DNA from 3 places in the Priestia sp. YIM B13491 genome. Region 2 is predicted to be linked to each of the others. Evidence: predicted binding sites of a transcription regulator. Region 2 holds the regulator's gene; each other region holds the start of a gene.
The links. The regulator Rex, encoded in region 2, represses fermentation and respiration genes when NADH is low (regulators of the CRP and FNR family bind a similar motif). The targets are predictions, from matches to a motif close to TTGTGAAATATTTCACAA.
Positions count from the first base shown of each region.

Region 1: a site for Rex is predicted at 3,109-3,126, ahead of ACFX4E_RS20125 (anion permease). Genes of this name have one in related genera too.
Region 3: a site for Rex is predicted at 2,464-2,481, ahead of nirB (nitrite reductase large subunit NirB). Genes of this name have one in related genera too.

Region 1 is NZ_JBHZOR010000005.1:322,391-328,029, forward strand. It holds gene ACFX4E_RS20120 (alpha-amylase) at 71-1,522, shown strand; gene ACFX4E_RS20125 (anion permease) at 1,552-2,985, opposite strand; gene ACFX4E_RS20130 (class I SAM-dependent rRNA methyltransferase) at 3,261-4,460, opposite strand; gene ACFX4E_RS20135 (PepSY domain-containing protein) at 4,653-5,639, opposite strand, start outside.
Region 2 is NZ_JBHZOR010000024.1:10,285-15,923, reverse strand. It holds gene tsaD (tRNA (adenosine(37)-N6)-threonylcarbamoyltransferase complex transferase subunit TsaD) at 1-43, shown strand, start outside; gene abc-f (ribosomal protection-like ABC-F family protein) at 299-2,233, opposite strand; gene ACFX4E_RS27815 (redox-sensing transcriptional repressor Rex) at 2,692-3,330, shown strand; gene tatA (twin-arginine translocase TatA/TatE family subunit) at 3,384-3,569, shown strand; gene tatC (twin-arginine translocase subunit TatC) at 3,585-4,340, shown strand; gene ACFX4E_RS27800 (YdiK family protein) at 4,366-4,593, opposite strand; gene ACFX4E_RS27795 (CPBP family intramembrane glutamic endopeptidase) at 4,590-5,318, opposite strand; gene groES (co-chaperone GroES) at 5,618-5,639, shown strand, end outside.
Region 3 is NZ_JBHZOR010000002.1:369,259-374,897, forward strand. It holds gene nirB (nitrite reductase large subunit NirB) at 1-2,239, opposite strand, end outside; gene ACFX4E_RS08075 (SGNH/GDSL hydrolase family protein) at 2,616-3,362, opposite strand; gene ACFX4E_RS08080 (sigma-70 family RNA polymerase sigma factor) at 3,826-4,317, shown strand; gene ACFX4E_RS08085 (competence protein ComK) at 4,418-4,897, opposite strand; gene ACFX4E_RS08090 (GntT/GntP/DsdX family permease) at 5,037-5,639, opposite strand, start outside.

The DNA of each region.
Region 1 (5,639 bases), on a different contig from region 2:
TCCTCATTTGATTCTAAAGAACTATCCGTGAGCGATTATATCTTTTTATTTAAAAGGAGGATGATTTAACTTGGAACGGAATCATACAATTATGCAATTTTTCGAATGGCATGTGCCAGCTGATGGCGAGCATTGGCAACGCCTTAAAGAGCTCGCTCCTCAACTAAAAGAACAAGGAATTGATTCCGTGTGGATTCCCCCGGTTACAAAAGGTGTTTCATCAGAGGATAATGGCTACGGCGTTTACGACTTATACGATCTTGGCGAATTTGATCAAAAAGGAACCGTTCGTACAAAGTATGGAACCAAGCAAGAGCTGCATGAAGCGATTGATGCCTGTCATAATCATGGAATTAATGTCTATGTGGATATTGTAATGAACCATAAAGCTGCAGCAGATGAAAAAGAAACGTTTCACGTCATTGAAGTGGACCCCATGAACCGAACAGAAGAAATTTCTGAACCTTTTGAAATTGAAGGGTGGACAAAGTTTACATTTGAAGGGCGCGGCGATCAATATTCTTCTTTCAAATGGAACTTTAATCATTTTAACGGCACTGATTACGATGATAAAAATGGAAAAGAAGGCGTTTTTCGTATTGCCGGAGAAAACAAAAGCTGGAACGAAAATGTGGATCAAGAGTTTGGCAACTACGATTATTTAATGTTTGCGAATATTGATTACGATCATCCTGAAGTTCGAGAAGAAATGATCAAATGGGGAAAATGGTTAGCAGACACTCTGCAGTGCGACGGTTATCGATTAGACGCCATTAAACATATTAACCACGATTTTATTAAAGAGTTTGCCCACGAATTGTCCTCTTCTCAAGAAAAGCCCTTTTATTTTGTGGGAGAGTTTTGGAATCCAGAGTTAACAGCCTGTCAGGAATTCCTAGACGTGATTGATTATCAAATCGATTTGTTTGACGTATCGCTGCACTATAAACTGCATGAAGCCTCTCAGCAAGGAAGAGATTTTGATTTAACCACGATTTTTGATGATACATTAGTCAAGACTCACCCTTTGAATGTTGTCACATTCGTAGATAACCATGACTCTCAGCCAAATGAATCTTTAGAATCTTGGGTAGAAGATTGGTTCAAACAGAGTGCTTACGCTCTAATTTTACTTCGTGAAGACGGCTATCCTTGTGTGTTTTACGGAGACTATTTTGGAATAGGCGGAGAGCACCCAATTGAAGGAAAAGAAAAAGATATTTCCGCTCTCTTGCATGTACGCTATGACAAAGCATACGGTCAGCAAGACGATTATTTTGATCACCCGAATACCATTGGATGGGTAAGGCATGGTGTAGAGGAATTTGAGAAGTCTGGATGCGCTGTGGTGATATCAAACGGCGAAGATGGCGAAAAGAGAATGTTCGTCGGCGAGCACCGAAGTGGACAAACATGGATTGACTTCACAAACAACCGAGAAGATCAAGTTGTGATTGAAGAAGATGGCTACGGACAGTTCCCTGTCAATGGCGGCTCTGTATCCGTTTGGGCTGAAGCATAAAAAAACAGTGGCCTGCGCCACTGTTTTTTTTACCATAGACCTAGCAGTTTCCACCACAAGCCGCCAATTCCAATCCAAATGATAATATGAATAATTGAAATTAAAAAGCCGAGCGACCACCATTTTTGCTGCGTTACATATCCACTACCGAAGAACACCGGTGCCGGTCCACTGCCGTAGTGAGTTAAACAGCCAAATAAATTGCTAAAGAACGCTAAAATTAATGCTGACAGTAACGGAGGCGCACCAGCGGCCACGATGACAGATAAAAATGCTGCGTACATAGCGCTGACGTGAGCCGTGTTACTTGCAAAAAAGTAGTGAGAATAAAAATACGCAATAGCTAGTACAATCAACGCCGTCATCCAAGACATATGACTAACAGTGCCTTTCATCAGATCACTGAACCAAGGAATCATGCCTAGATCATTTAAGAAAGTTGCCATCATAACCAAAACAGCAAACCAAACTAATGTATCCCATGCTCCCTGTTCTTTTTTGATGTCCGACCAGCTTAACACCTGTGTTAAAAGCAGCGCACATAGACCAATAAAAGCAGTTGTTGTTGCATTAATATTTAAATTAGCTCCAAAAATCCACAGCACAAGAAGAAGTAAAAATACGCCAATCATGTACCATTCTTCTTTCTTCAGTGGACCCATTTCATTTAGTTTTTTTGCTGCAATTTCAGATGCTTCCGGCGTTTCTTTTAATTCTGGCGGATACAGCTTATAAATAACAAGCGGAATAACAATTAAACTAATAATTCCAGGTACAATTGCAGCCGCTGCCCAGCCAACCCATGAAATAGTCTTGCCTGTAATTTGTTCCGTCATTTTAACCGCAAGAGGATTGGCCGCCATTGCTGTTACGAACATAGCGGATGTGATCATATCTCCTTGAAACGATACTTTTGTTAAGAAAGCGCCGACTCTGCGCTCCGTACCGTCTCCAGTTCTCGATCCGTATGTTTCGGATAAAGAACGAATGATTGGAAGAATAATTCCTCCAGCTCGTGCTGTATTAGACGGCATTGCAGGTGATAAAAGCAAGTCACTTACGATAAGAGAATACGATAATCCCAACGTCTTTTTACCGAACAAACGAACGAAGATATAGGCAACCCTTGTTCCTAGACCAGTCTTAATAAAACCTCTAGAAATAAAGAATGCAATAACGATTAACCAAATCGTCGTATTTTGAAAACCGCTGAGCGATTGTTCAAGTGTTAATGTATTAGTTAATACAATAATGGTTAAAGATAAAATAGCTACACTGCCCAATGGCAATGGTTTAATGATAAGCCCTACGATAGTAGCCACAAAAATAGCGAATAAGTGCCAAGCCTTCACATCAAGTCCGGACGGAGGTGTAATAAACCATAAAACAAGTCCGATTGCCAGACAAATTAATAAAGGAATAAATTTCACTTCGCCGGCAGGCTTTTTTGTTGTTTCAGCCATAATCTTTCTCCTTTCATGTTTTTTAATAATAGTAGTATGCTCTTTCTACTTCACACCCAATACTTATCCCATTTAAAATAAAATAATTGTAAAAATACGTTTCGTAAGGATGATATTGTAAATTTGTGAAGTGTTGAGCATAATTCCTTTATTATTTTATCATACATACTGACAATATTTATCTTTTCCCTTCATTTTATTCCCTTCAAAATAGCTTGTAAGCGTTATTTCATCACAATAAATAAGCTGCATGAGTTCATCATGCAGCCTTGTATTTAGCGATTTATTTTTTGAATAAACACGACTTTGAGATAATCACCTGACTTAAATTCTTTTATTGTTTTAAAATCAGCTGGAAGAGAGAACTGCTCCATCATTTTGTAGCGTTCCCCTTTTTCATTAAAAGCTTTTTCAATAAACGAATGGAATTTTTTCATATCAAAGTTACTTGCATTCGTAGATGCTACGATGACACCATTTGGCTTTGTAAGAGCAATGGCTTCTTTTAATAAATCTTTGTAGTCTTTTGCTGCACTGAACGTATGCTTTTTCGACTTAGCAAAGCTCGGCGGATCTAGCACCACAAGATCAAACGTCATGTTCTTCTTGACCGCATATTTAAAATACTTGAAAACATCTTCTACAATAATGTCCTGTGCTTCGTGATCAATTCTATTTACACTAAATTGCTCAATTGTTTTTGCCAAGCTGCGATTGGCTAAATCAACACTTGTTGTTTTCGCAGCTCCTCCAAGAGCGGCCGCCACTGAAAATGCGCCTGTATACGAAAACATGTTTAGCACGGTCTTTCCTTTTGCATATTTATCTCGAATCGTTTTACGGACGTCTCGCTGATCTAAAAAGACTCCCACCATCGCTCCGTCATTTAAGTAAACGGCAAAACGAATACCATTTTCTTTTACAATAAGAGGGAACTCACCTTTATCCCCTGCTACAAAATCATCTTCTTCAATATACTGACCTTTTACGTTAAAACGTTTTTTCTGGTACAGCCCTTTAAAATTAGGCGCAGACTTTAAGGCTTCAATGACGTATTCTTTAAATCGATAAATTCCTTCACTATACCAACTCATGACGTAATATCCGTCATAATAATCAATAATTAAGCCGCCGATTCCGTCACCTTCACTATTAAATACGCGAAAAGCAGTTGTGTCTTCAGACGCATAAAAATCATGACGTGATGAAATAGCTTGCTGAATTTTTCTAGCAAAAAACGCCGCGTCAATTTGCTCATTTTTCTTTTTCGAAAGAATCCATCCGTAGCCTTTGTTTTGTTTTCCATAATAGCCTTTGGCTAAAAATTGATTCTTGGGAGTGACTAAGTTAATAATAACGCCTTCTTCTTGCAGTTTATGACCATCAACAAGCGCATCTTTTTCAATGAGTGGATAACCCTTGTTCACTTTTTTAATAAAAGCTTCTTTGGCTATAACTTGTACTTCTTTTCTCATGTGTACACCCTATCTATTTAATTTATTTCATTCTAGTTCTATCCATTTTACAACAATAATCTACATTTATCTTAACATAGATAAACAGCCCCGTTTCTAGTTATAAATAGAAAAGCAGAAGATGCCTTGAAGCACCCTCTGCTTGATATGAATGAAAAATGAAATGTATGTTTGATGTTTTAAGATAAAAAATTATGAGCACTCTTGTCCCGTATAAGCATCGAACTTAAGCGTCTGCTGCTTGCTTCCGCTCACTAAAGTCACCACGTATACAGTTATTGAGTTTTCTGTTATAAGCTCAATATGCTCTACTTTTCCTTCTTGATGTTTTAAAGCAAGAACTTTTACAGCGGTCTCCGTTAACGGCTGAAGCTTATCATGTTTTACATGTGTGATTTCACCCGAAACCGCATCGACTGTAACGGTGTATTCCGTATTATCTTTGATTATTTTTACTGTGAAAATCGCTGCGTTTTGATCATATTCTACCATTTTCACCTTACCTGCATATGTAGCCAATGCAAGATCTTTTGCATCTTGTCTCGTTAATAGCTTCACTGCTTGCTGAGAAGTATTAACTACTTTTCCTGTGAAAGCATCTAACGTTACCGTATATTGAGTGCTATCTTTAAGAATCACTGCGACATACTGACTAGCGGATTCTTTAAACTCTAGACTATATACGTAACCACTATATTGTTTAACAATTGTTTCTTTTATTTTTTGCTCTGATATTAGCTGCAGCTCTTTTTTATTCTCATGAATGACTTTCCCCGTTAGACCATCCACGGTTAGCGTATATTCTACTTTGCCATCTACTACAGTTAACGTATATTCATTCGTTTCTTTGTTAAATGTAATAGATTGAATCGCTCCTGTATACTGCTTAGAAATGGATTCTTTCACTTGATTTTGTGTCCATAACTTCACTTCTTGTTTCTTCACTACTTTTCCAGTCCTTGCGCTTACTTCTACGATTCTTTTCTCAAGGTTATTCGTTGCAATTGTAATCACATACACACTTGATTCTTGCTTAAATTCCGTAGATGTGACCGTCCCTTTACAATCTTGCAGAGCAATACCATTTGCCTGAGCTTGCGAGATACTCACATGTTCAGTTGTCTCTGCTTTCGCTGTCTTCATCTCTGCAGCGTGACTCGTTGTAATAGAGCTAAATGC
Region 2 (5,639 bases):
TATGTCATTAAACGCAAACCCCGGTTTAGACTTGGAAGAGTAAGAGACGAATGAGATTTAGTTCTCATTCGTCTTTTTTTGTGGATAAAAATAATTTATCAACAATATTCAATAAATTTAGAATTAACTGTGGATAATTATGTGGAAAAGTCCGTGCACTCAGTACACGGACCTGTTATCAACAAGTTTTAATTATGAAAATCAGACAGATATCCACTATTTATTCACAGAGTGGATAAAGCTTGTTCTAAAGCGCACGAACAAGTAAATAGGATGAATAAATACGAAAAAATATAGACTATTCTTCTAGAAGAAGCTGTAATTCTTCCCACTCTTCCATTAATGTGGATAACTGTGAAGCAATTTTTTCGTTTTCACCGTTTAATCTTGATACTTCTTCGTGGTTTTGATAAATTTCAGGGTCACAAAGAAGTTCTTCATTCTCCGCTTGTGCGGCTTCTAATTTGTTTACTTCAGTTTCAATTTCTTCAATGCGGCGCGTTCGCTGCCTCATCAATTTCTTTTGTTCTTTATCTTGTTTATAGGACTGTTTATCTACTTTTACCGTGCGTTCTTCGTTTGCTTTTATATTTTCTAATTCTTTGATTTCCTCTATTTCTGCTTTCTTTTCTACATAATAGTCATAATCTCCAAGAAATTCTTCTACCCCTTCAGGAGATAGCTCTGCTATTTTGTTTGCAATACGATTAATAAAATAACGGTCATGTGAAACAAATAATAGAGTCCCTGGGTAATCAATTAACGCATTCTCGAGTACTTGTTTACTATCTAAATCAAGATGGTTAGTAGGTTCATCTAAAATTAAGAAATTAGCTTTTTGAAGCATAAGCTTCGCAAGAGCCAAACGTGCTTTTTCACCACCGCTAAGCGTCGAAACGATTTTCAGTACATCATCACCTGAAAACAGAAAATTTCCAAGCGCTGTACGAATTTCTTTTTCAGGTTTGGATGGGTAGTCATCCCAAAGCTCATTTAAAACGGTTTTATTAGACGTTAAATTAGCTTGCTCTTGGTCGTAATAACCAACCATTACGTTTGAGCCAAAAGAAATGGTTCCAGTCTTGAAGCTTAGTTTATCCACAATACCTTTTAATAACGTAGATTTCCCAACTCCATTAGGGCCAACCAACGCAAGGCTTTCACCTTTTTTAATCCGAAGGTTTGCGTCTTGGACGACGTATTTGTTTTCATCATATCCGATAGACACGTTTTCGAGATTTAAGACTTCATTTCCGCTTTGACGCTCAATTTCAAACGAAAAACTAGCCGATTTTTCGCCGTCGTTAGGTCGATTTATTAACTCCATTCGATCGAGCTGCTTACGTCTGCTTTGCGCACGTTTTGTAGTCGATGCGCGGGCGATGTTTCGCTGAATAAAATCATTTAGTTTTGCGACTTCATCTTGCTGTTTTTCGTACTGACGCAACTCTTTTTCATATCGCTCTGCTTTTTGTACAAGGTATTTAGAGTAGTTGCCCGTGTACTTGACCGTTGTTTTTTGTGTGACTTCATACACTTGATTTACGACCTTATCAAGGAAGTAACGATCGTGTGAAACAATTAAAATAGCTCCTTCATACCCTTGCAGAAACTGTTCCAGCCATGCTAAAGTTTCAATATCTAAGTGGTTGGTAGGCTCATCCAGAATAAGCAAGTCTGGCTTTGTTAAAAGCAGTTTTGCAAGAGCCAAGCGCGTTTTTTGTCCACCGCTCAAGGAGGAAATAGGGGTGCTATAGTCAAAGTTTGAGAAACGGAAACCATGAAGAATAGATCGTGTATCCGCTTCATATTGATAGCCGCCTAAATCTTTGAACGTTACTTGAAGCTGATCGTACTCTTTGGTTAGTTTTTCGTATTGAACTGAATCATTAAAAATGTCTGGATCGCCCATCTTCGTTTCAAGCGTACGTAATTCTTTTTCCATCTTCTTTAACGGAGCAAAGACCGTCATCATTTCTTCCCATATGGAGAGTGTTGACTCAAGAACTGTATCTTGTCCCATATAATCAATGGAAACACCTTTAGGTTTAATAATTTCTCCGCTGTCATAAGAAAGCTGCTCAGCAATAATTTTTAATAAAGTTGATTTACCAGCACCGTTTCGTCCCACTAGGGCAATGCGGTCTTTTGATTGTACTTCTAACTTTATATTCGATAAAATGGGTTCTGCCCCATAGTATTTTGTAATACCGTTCAATTGTAGAATAATCATTTTTTCACCTCTAGTAGTATATCCATAGTGTATTTTAACATATTTTCAACTACAAGTTCTTCCTACAAGCGTTTGTAATTTGTAGAGAGACAAGGACAAATGATGAAGCGAATGTTTTGATTCATGAAATAAAATGATTTTACCTGCACATTTTATACAGGATACTATGTTAAAATAAGAGATAAGTGCATCTCTGAACTTATATATGATGGATGTAGAAAACCCGTCATGACTAACAAACGGATCCTTTGAAGAGCTAATTACTTCGTTCTAGCTACCGACTTTAAGTAGTGCTGGATAGACAAAAGCCGTCGGGGTGCGAAGCGGAGTATATATAAAACAAGAGAAAAGAGAGAGAATTGGAAGCGCTACCTCAAAGCGGTTGATGCTTTGTGAAAGGTAATGCAATATGACTTGAAAATGTTAGTAATGACATACATGAACTGAGGGGGTACAACGTGAACACTGAACAATTAAAAATACCACAAGCAACGGCTAAACGATTGCCGCTTTATTATCGTTTTTTAAAAAACTTGCATGCTTCTGGTAAACAGCGTGTTTCGTCAGCGGAGTTAAGTGAGGCAGTGAAAGTTGATTCTGCTACTATTCGCCGGGATTTTTCTTACTTTGGAGCATTAGGGAAAAAGGGATACGGCTACAATGTGAATTATTTACTTACATTTTTCCGTAAAACGTTAGACCAAGATGAAGTAACGAAAGTAGCACTTATTGGCGTAGGGAATCTGGGAACGGCCTTTTTAAATTATAATTTTATTAAAAATAATAACACCAAAATTGAGTGCGCTTTTGATGTGATAGAAGATAAAGTCGGTACAAAAGTAGGCGACGTGCCGGTTTATCACCTTGACCAATTGGAAGATTATATGAGTGATGACATCTCAGTGGCGATTTTAACCGTTCCTGCCACTGTGGCTCAGCAAATTACCGATCGTTTAGTGAATTGCGGAATTAAAGGGATTCTAAACTTCACTCCTGCACGCTTAAACGTACCGGATGAGATTCGACTGCATCATATTGATCTGGCTGTAGAATTACAGTCGCTTGTCTACTTTTTGAAAAATTATCCTGTTGAATAAGATGGACTGTGTTACGATTTCCTTAAGTCTAAATTAATAAGGAGAGTGGGAATATGGGGATTGGAGCAGGCAGTTGGATTATTATTGCGATTGTAGCACTGCTTATTTTTGGACCGAAACGGTTACCGGAGCTAGGAAGATCAGTTGGGCAAACGCTTAGAGAGTTTAAGCATGCCGCTAGCGGTGCCTCAGAAGATCGTGAAAAAGATAAACAGCGTCAAGTAGATGACAAAGAGTAAAAGGGTGATCATAGTATGACCGAACAAGAAATGTCAATATATGATCATATAGGAGAGCTGCGAAAACGCATTTTAATTGTTTTATTTTTCTTTGTCATTGCCACAATTGGCGGTTTTTTTATAGCGGATAAGGTCATTGTCTATTTACAGCATGCTGATGAGGCAAAAAATTTAACGATGAATGCATTTAGGCTAACAGATCCAGTTAAGATTTATATGCAGTTTGCTGTTATTATCGGCTGTGTACTTGCAGCTCCTGTTGCACTGTATCAACTTTGGGCATTTATTAGTCCTGGTTTATATGAAAAAGAGCGTAAGGTAACGCTTGGATATATTCCTGTTTCCATTTTTCTCTTTATCGGCGGTGTCTCTTTTTCTTATTTTGTGTTGTTTCCATTTGTCGTCGATTTTATGACGCGCGTTTCTGATGAGCTGAATGTAAACCAAGTGATTGGCATTAATGAATACTTTTCTTTTTTAATGCAGCTTACACTGCCTTTTGGGCTGTTGTTTCAGCTTCCTGTTGTCGTCATGTTTTTGACGCGATTAGGAATTATCACGCCTATGTTTTTATCTCAAATTCGAAAGTATGCCTATTTCGTACTGCTAGTTATTGCCGCACTTATTACACCACCGGAATTGCTCTCGCACATGATGGTGACAGTGCCGCTCTTAATTTTGTATGAAATCAGCATCATTATTTCCCGCATTTCGTATCGCAAAGTGTTAAAGGCAAGGGCAGAGCAAGAAAGAGAAGATGTTAGTATGTAAAAAAACCACTGAAACAGTGGTTTTTTTATTTAGATGAATCATCTTGATTTTTATAGTGCTGCTGCAACTTTTTAATTTTATAGTGCAAGATAAAAATGCGAACCGCAAATCTGAAATCGAATGCGGCTACGAGTGCAAATAAGATCGTAGGGAAGTTCCACACGGTTTCCTGAGCATTTTGAATAGCCAGGTAGGTGAATAAAATCCCCATAATAATATAAATAAACCCTCGTGTTAAAGGGATATTCTTCATAAAAACATGCCTCCAAAAATAAACTGCATTTGTTCTGCTTGCTTTTGCATTTCTATAATTTTATCTGCAAAAATAGTTTGAGATAAAATAACGATTGTATTCATCAACACGTGAGCAATAATGGGTACAATAATTAGTCTTGTTCTTGCATAAAGGAATGCAAATACAAATCCCATGGCTGTATACACGAGCAAATGTTTAAAATCCCAGTGTACGGCAGCGAAAATAAGGGAACTAATAAATGCAGAGATAAAGAAATTATATCGTTTGTGAAGAGAACCGAAAATAATCTTTCGAAAAATAATCTCTTCTAGAATTGGTCCAATAACAGACGTAACGACAATGAGGAACGGCGTTGCTTTAACAAGATTAACAATATTTTGTGTGTTTTCAGATACTTGGGTAATGCCAAGAGCGTGCTCAATCATACCTGCTACAGCTTGACCAGCCATAGCCAGGAACACCCCAAGGACTGACCAGACCACAGTTACCGTTGATCCGGCATGTTCTATACGCATGGACATGTCACGGCGCAGCAGCAGTAAGACAATAAGTAAACCAAGGATAAAGCTGATGATGGTCCAATAAGTCAAAAGCATGACATTCGCTGTTCGAACTGGATATTGCTCAAACATTCCTGTTAATTTTAACAGCGGTATACCAACAACTCCTGAAAACTGCATAAGGATGTAGGTGAGGATAACATACCAATAACGTTTTTCCAATCTTCTATACTCCTTTAAAAGGTTTTTATGTATATATGTCGAAGAAGTACTGTAAAGTTAGTAATTTCTTCTTGCTCGTATTGTAACATACATATTATTGAACAGAGAAAAGAATGCTTTATTTCTCAAAATCGTCGAAATCTAAGACTATTATATGTAGTTTTCGTAAATTTTAAATTTTTTTTGTTTAATACTTGCAAAAAAAACCCACTTTGTTTTAATATAATAATTGTGTTAGCACTCGTTGAGGTTGAGTGCTAATAAAAATGCAAACATATTATTTGAGGAGGTTGTTTCACTTGTTAAAGCCATTAGGTGATC
Region 3 (5,639 bases), on a different contig from region 2:
ATGCAGACGTACGTTCTAAATAATTAGCCGTTTCTCGGTAATACTGCAAATAAGCTCCTGTGATGTCCATCAATTCTTCGTCTGTTTTTACTTTATACAATAAATCTCCGCCGCGAAGATGCGTACCTCCATTTCCGCCTACGTAAATTTCCCAGCCGCCGTCAATTCCAATAAAGCCAATATCTTTAATACCTGACTCAGCACAGCTTCTCGGACAAGCAGATACAGCCATTTTCACTTTATGAGGCGTCCATAGTCCTTCAAATTTTTTCTCAAGCGTAATTCCAACGCCCATTGAATCCTGCGTGCCAAAACGGCAAAACTGTTCGCCGACGCATGTTTTCACCGTCCGCAGCGACTTACCGTACGCGTAGCCGGAAGGCATATCTAACTCTTCCCATACGCTAGGCAAATCTTCTTTTTTAACGCCAAACAAATCAAGACGCTGACCACCCGTCACTTTTACGAGCGGAATTTCATATTTATCAACAACATCGGCAATTTTTCGTAAATCTTCTGCATTTGTAACGCCTCCGTACATGCGAGGAACAACAGAATACGTGCCGTCTTTTTGAATATTTGCGTGCATACGTTCATTCACAAATCGTGATTCGCGTTCATCAACGTATCCGGTTGGATTCACCATACCTAAATAATAGTTTAGCGCCGGACGGCATTTCGAACAGCCTTCTTCATTATTCCAGCCAAGTACATTCATCACTTCACGCGTATGCGAAAGGCCTTTTGCTTTGATTTCTTCGACAACTTCATCTCGTGACAAAGTCGTACAGCCGCAAATCGCTTCTTTTTGAATCGCCGCGTCAAAGTCAGCGCCAAGAGTATGCTGAAGCACTTCCGCTACAAGCGGTTTACATCCTCCGCAGGAGCGAGAGGCACTTGTACAAGCTTTGATTTCATCAACCGATGAGCATCCTTGTTTTTGGATAGCTTCCACAATCGTACCTTTTGTTACGCCGTTACAGCCGCAAATAATATCATCGGCGCTCATGCTTGCTACTAAGCTTTCACCCGCATTACCGCCAGATGGCTGTAAAATCGACACTTTCGCGACATCGGATACATCTTCTTGCTTTTGAATCATTGAAAACAGTCGATTTCCGTCGCTGCTGTCTCCAAAAAGAACGGCTCCTACAATTTGATTCCCTCGCAAAACAAGCTTTTTATAAATGCCGTCTTGTTCATCGAACACTTTGATCGCTTTTTTCTCTTCATCTTCCGTGAAGTCTCCTGCGGAAAACACTTCAACACCTGATACTTTTAGCTGCGTGGATAAAACCGATCCTTCATAAGGCACTTTTTCTGCACCGCAAATCGCTTTTGCTAATGCTTTTCCTTGTTCATACAGAGGTGCCACCAGTCCGTATACCATTCCTCTATGCTCTGCACATTCTCCAACCGCGTAGATGTTTGGAATATCCGTTTGCATATAGTCATTTACAACAATTCCTCGATTTACGTTAAGTCCTGCTTCTTTTGCAAGCTGAACATTTGGCTTAATTCCAACCGCCATCACGACTAAATCAGCGTCTAAAAACACCCCGTCTTTAAAAGATAACCCTTCAACTCGCTCATCGCCGACGATTTCCGCCGTTTGTTTTTCAAGCAAAAACTTCATGCCTTGTTTTTCTAATTCGTTTTGAAGCAATTTGCCGGCTGTTGGATCAAGCTGACGTTCCATTAAATACGGAGCTAAATGAATGACAGATACGTCCATCCCCAAATTTAACAGTCCGCGCGCTGCTTCTAGTCCAAGCAGTCCGCCTCCAATAACCGCTGCTTTTTTATACTGCTGAGAAGCCTGAAGCATTTCATCCGTGTCTTTTATATCTCGAAAAGCCGTAACTCCTTTTTTATCAGACCCTGGAATCGGAAGAATAAAAGGAAGAGAGCCCGTTGCTAAAATCAACTCATCATACGATTCTACTCTGCCGCTGTTCGTCGCTACTTCTTTTTTCACTGAATCGATACTAGTAACCGTTTCGCCCGTATATAATGTAATATTGTTTTCTTGATACCAGTTCCAATCGTTTAACGTAATGTCTTCAACATTCGTATCTCCTTGCAGCACTTTTGATAGTAAAATACGATTATAGTTCGGATGCGGCTCGCTTCCGAAAATCGTAATGTCAAACGCTTCGCTTGAAACCTTCAATACTTCTTCAATCGCTCGAACTCCAGCCATTCCATTTCCAATCAATACGAGTTTCTTTTTTTGCATCTTCCATTCCTCCCCTGGCGTCTATACCTGCTTGTTCCAAAGATATATTTCCTATGCATCTTTAAAGATACATTTAAGATATATGAATTTTCTGAATCGTTCAACTTATGTGTTAGATTATCTAACACAGTTATGGTATGTATGCGATTCCATTGCTTTAACAGCAAGTAAAAAAATAAATGGTCTAATTACGTATTAATTGAGCTCATCCTTTGCATTTCATTTTGTGATGTTTTTCACAACATTAATTTAGCAAGAATAAATAACCTGAGCTATGATAAAAATCACTCCTATGAAAAATGATCAATAGTTTGATAGTCTTGTTCTAAAAACTACAAAAAGACAAGCCCCCTTTTTTGAAAGAGGGCTTGTCTTTTTATTTTCCCGTAAACCAATTAACAACGTATTCGCCCCACACCTCATTTCCTTTTTTCGTTAAATTACCATTGTCTTTATTTAAATACTCTCCTAAATGAAACGGCCAAATGAGCGAGTGATTCATATAATATACCCAGTTTGCTTCAGATACTCCCCTGATCGCTTCTACCCCTTCTTCATAGGACTCGGTTTGTGAAATATATGGCTGTGACGGCTGAACCATAAGGGTTTTTTTCAAGTCTTTGAGCTGATGAATTAGCTTGTCTGTATTTTCAAGCGTCTCATCTAGCGTAAGGTGCTGATAATCATTTTTAAGAGGTGCTTCAAACAGAATAATGTTTGGCTGAAGTTGATCAATTTGATCGGCAATATGTGAGGATAAAAGCTCATCGGTTGTCCCGTTACCATATGAAAGGGTTTTAACCGTAAACACATCACGTCCATATGTAGCTGCTAGCTCTTTTTTTAACTGCTGTGGCCAACCTGCTTCCTTCGCGGATGTGACAAGCACAAGAGTCAGAGGCTTTTTATTTGCGATAGATGACTGGATTTGCTTTGTGATAAAGTCTGGAAGATTTTTTGTATAAGCAGATACATCAGAAAACTGTTTTTCTTTATGTACAACAGCAGTTTTTACTTCACTTGCCTGCGCTTCCGTTTGCTCCTGCCAGTGCTGCGTCCCCGCATACATCACCGCCCCGCACAAAACAGCAGCCGCCACATTTACCCCAACCATCGCCTTCATTCAATCTCCCCTTTACCCACTTTTTAAAAACCAACTATATTCTGCCCACCCAACTTACATTCAATAGAATAAACAAAGAGACAACCACACAAATACTTCACTGAATTTGCCCAAAAAGGTTCACATATGCGGCAGGCGCAAACCCGCAAGGGAGGGTGACTGCCGCTTAGGTCTAGCAACTCTACCATCACCGCTCTTCCGTGATGGTAGAGTTGCTACATCGATATATAAATAGTATAGATTAGTAGAATTTGGAATGGGGGACCTTTCGTACGTAAAATCTCTACAAATACACGTATACTTCGCATATTTCCTAGCGAAACGTGAAGTTTCCGGGGAAATTACGTCACGTTTCTTAAAAAAAAACATAATGTACGCTCATTCGCACATGTGATCTTCCCCTTGTACAGTAGAGATACCGGCGGAATACAGCAAAAACGCGTTTTTGAAAAAGGAATGCTACATGCAAAAAAGCTCGTTTGATCAAATCGCTTCATCTTTTCATCCATTAATTGTGTCGATGATTAAAAAATTTCATATTTACAAAGACTACGACGAATATTATCAAATTGCGTTGATTGGTTTATGGAGAGCGTATCAAAAATTTGACGAAAACAAAGGATCTTTTTCTGCTTATGCCTACACAACCGTGCGGGGTACGATCCTTTCTCATTTAAAAGGCACCATTTCATACGAAGAACGGGAAACACCGGCTGAGCAAAACCTGCTTTCACTGAACGAAGATCTCGCTCTTCCCGTTCCGCTAGAAAGTGAAATTATCAAGCAGCATATCGAACACTTAACGGGAAGAGAAAAAATCTATGTAATCGAACATCTGCTAGAAGGCTACTCGTATAAAGATATCGCCTACAAATACGGAGTCTCCACGGGAGCCGTTAAAAACTGGGGAAAAGCAGCTCGCAAAAAGCTAAAGGCCTCACTTCTTAGGGAGTAAGAAAAAGAGGAAGCTTATGATAAGCTTCCTCTTTTAGTACACATGTGTAGTCCAAATGATTGTTCATATGTAGGACAAGTTTATTCGATAAATCGAACGATTATGCCAAGACAACCGGACTTTCTAAACAGTAATTACGAATAACAGCCGCTCTGGCCAGCTTTTTTTCTAAACTATAATAAGAAAGCTTAACTGGAATGAACGTTCCATCTTTGAAGTGAATTAGCATGGAGGTTGGATCAACTGTAGCAAGCGTGTGTGAAGTATGAACATGAGAGGCAAAAATCCAGGTGCAGCTATAGTCATTTGGCGAAGATGTCGGAAACGCAATGATGGCTTGTGAACGGTTAATAACAAGCGGCGTAAGCTGTTTGTACGGAAACATTTTTCGAACGGCAGCAATAGACCCTTTAAACGTACTTAATTCTCGAATGCACGCTTCTTCTAATAATTGCTTACACGTCTTGCTTAACATGTATTCTCCTGCTTCATCTAGCACCTTCGTTCGGTGCACAGGATCATTCACTGGAATTAATGCTTTTGTCGTCAAACCAATTTGATACTTTTCATCATTTGTCATACATCTACCCCCTTTGCTACTTTATAACTATTCTATACTATCGAAACGGGAAAAATCTAGTCTTTTTTTCTCATTATTTGAAATATTTTGAATTTATTTTATATCCAAAGAAAAAAGCGCTGAAGCCAGCGCTTTTCTTTTAAATAAAAATGTCTAAAATAAGAACCATTGCAAACGCCGCAAATGATAGAATCGTTTCCATCACTGTCCACGTTTTTAACGTTTGGGCCACTGACATGTTGAAGAATTCTTTGATTAACCAGAAGCCAGAATCATTTACGTGCGATAGCATTACAGAACCTGCGCCTGTTGCTAGCACCAATAGCTCTGGGCTTACGTTTGGCATCGTTGCTGCAATGGGTGCGACAATACCTGCTGCTGTGGTCATGGCTACTGTTGCTGAACCAACTGCTGCACGAATTAACCCGGCAATCACAAACGCTAGCACGATAGGAGAAAGATGAGCATCTTGAGCAAATCCTGCAATCGCGTCACCTACACCGCTTGCTGTTAAAATTTTGTTAAAACCGCCGCCTGCACCGATGATTAAAATGATCGAAGCAACGGGTCCAAGACATTCGTTTGTGAATTTTAATAAATCGTCTTTGTTGTATCCTCTTGCAAAACCGAACGAATAAAAAGCAAACACTAGCGAAATTAACAGCGCTACGATTGGACTTCCGATAAAGTTTGTTACATAGCGAATCGTACTTGTTTCTGGATAAACAAACCCAGTAATTGT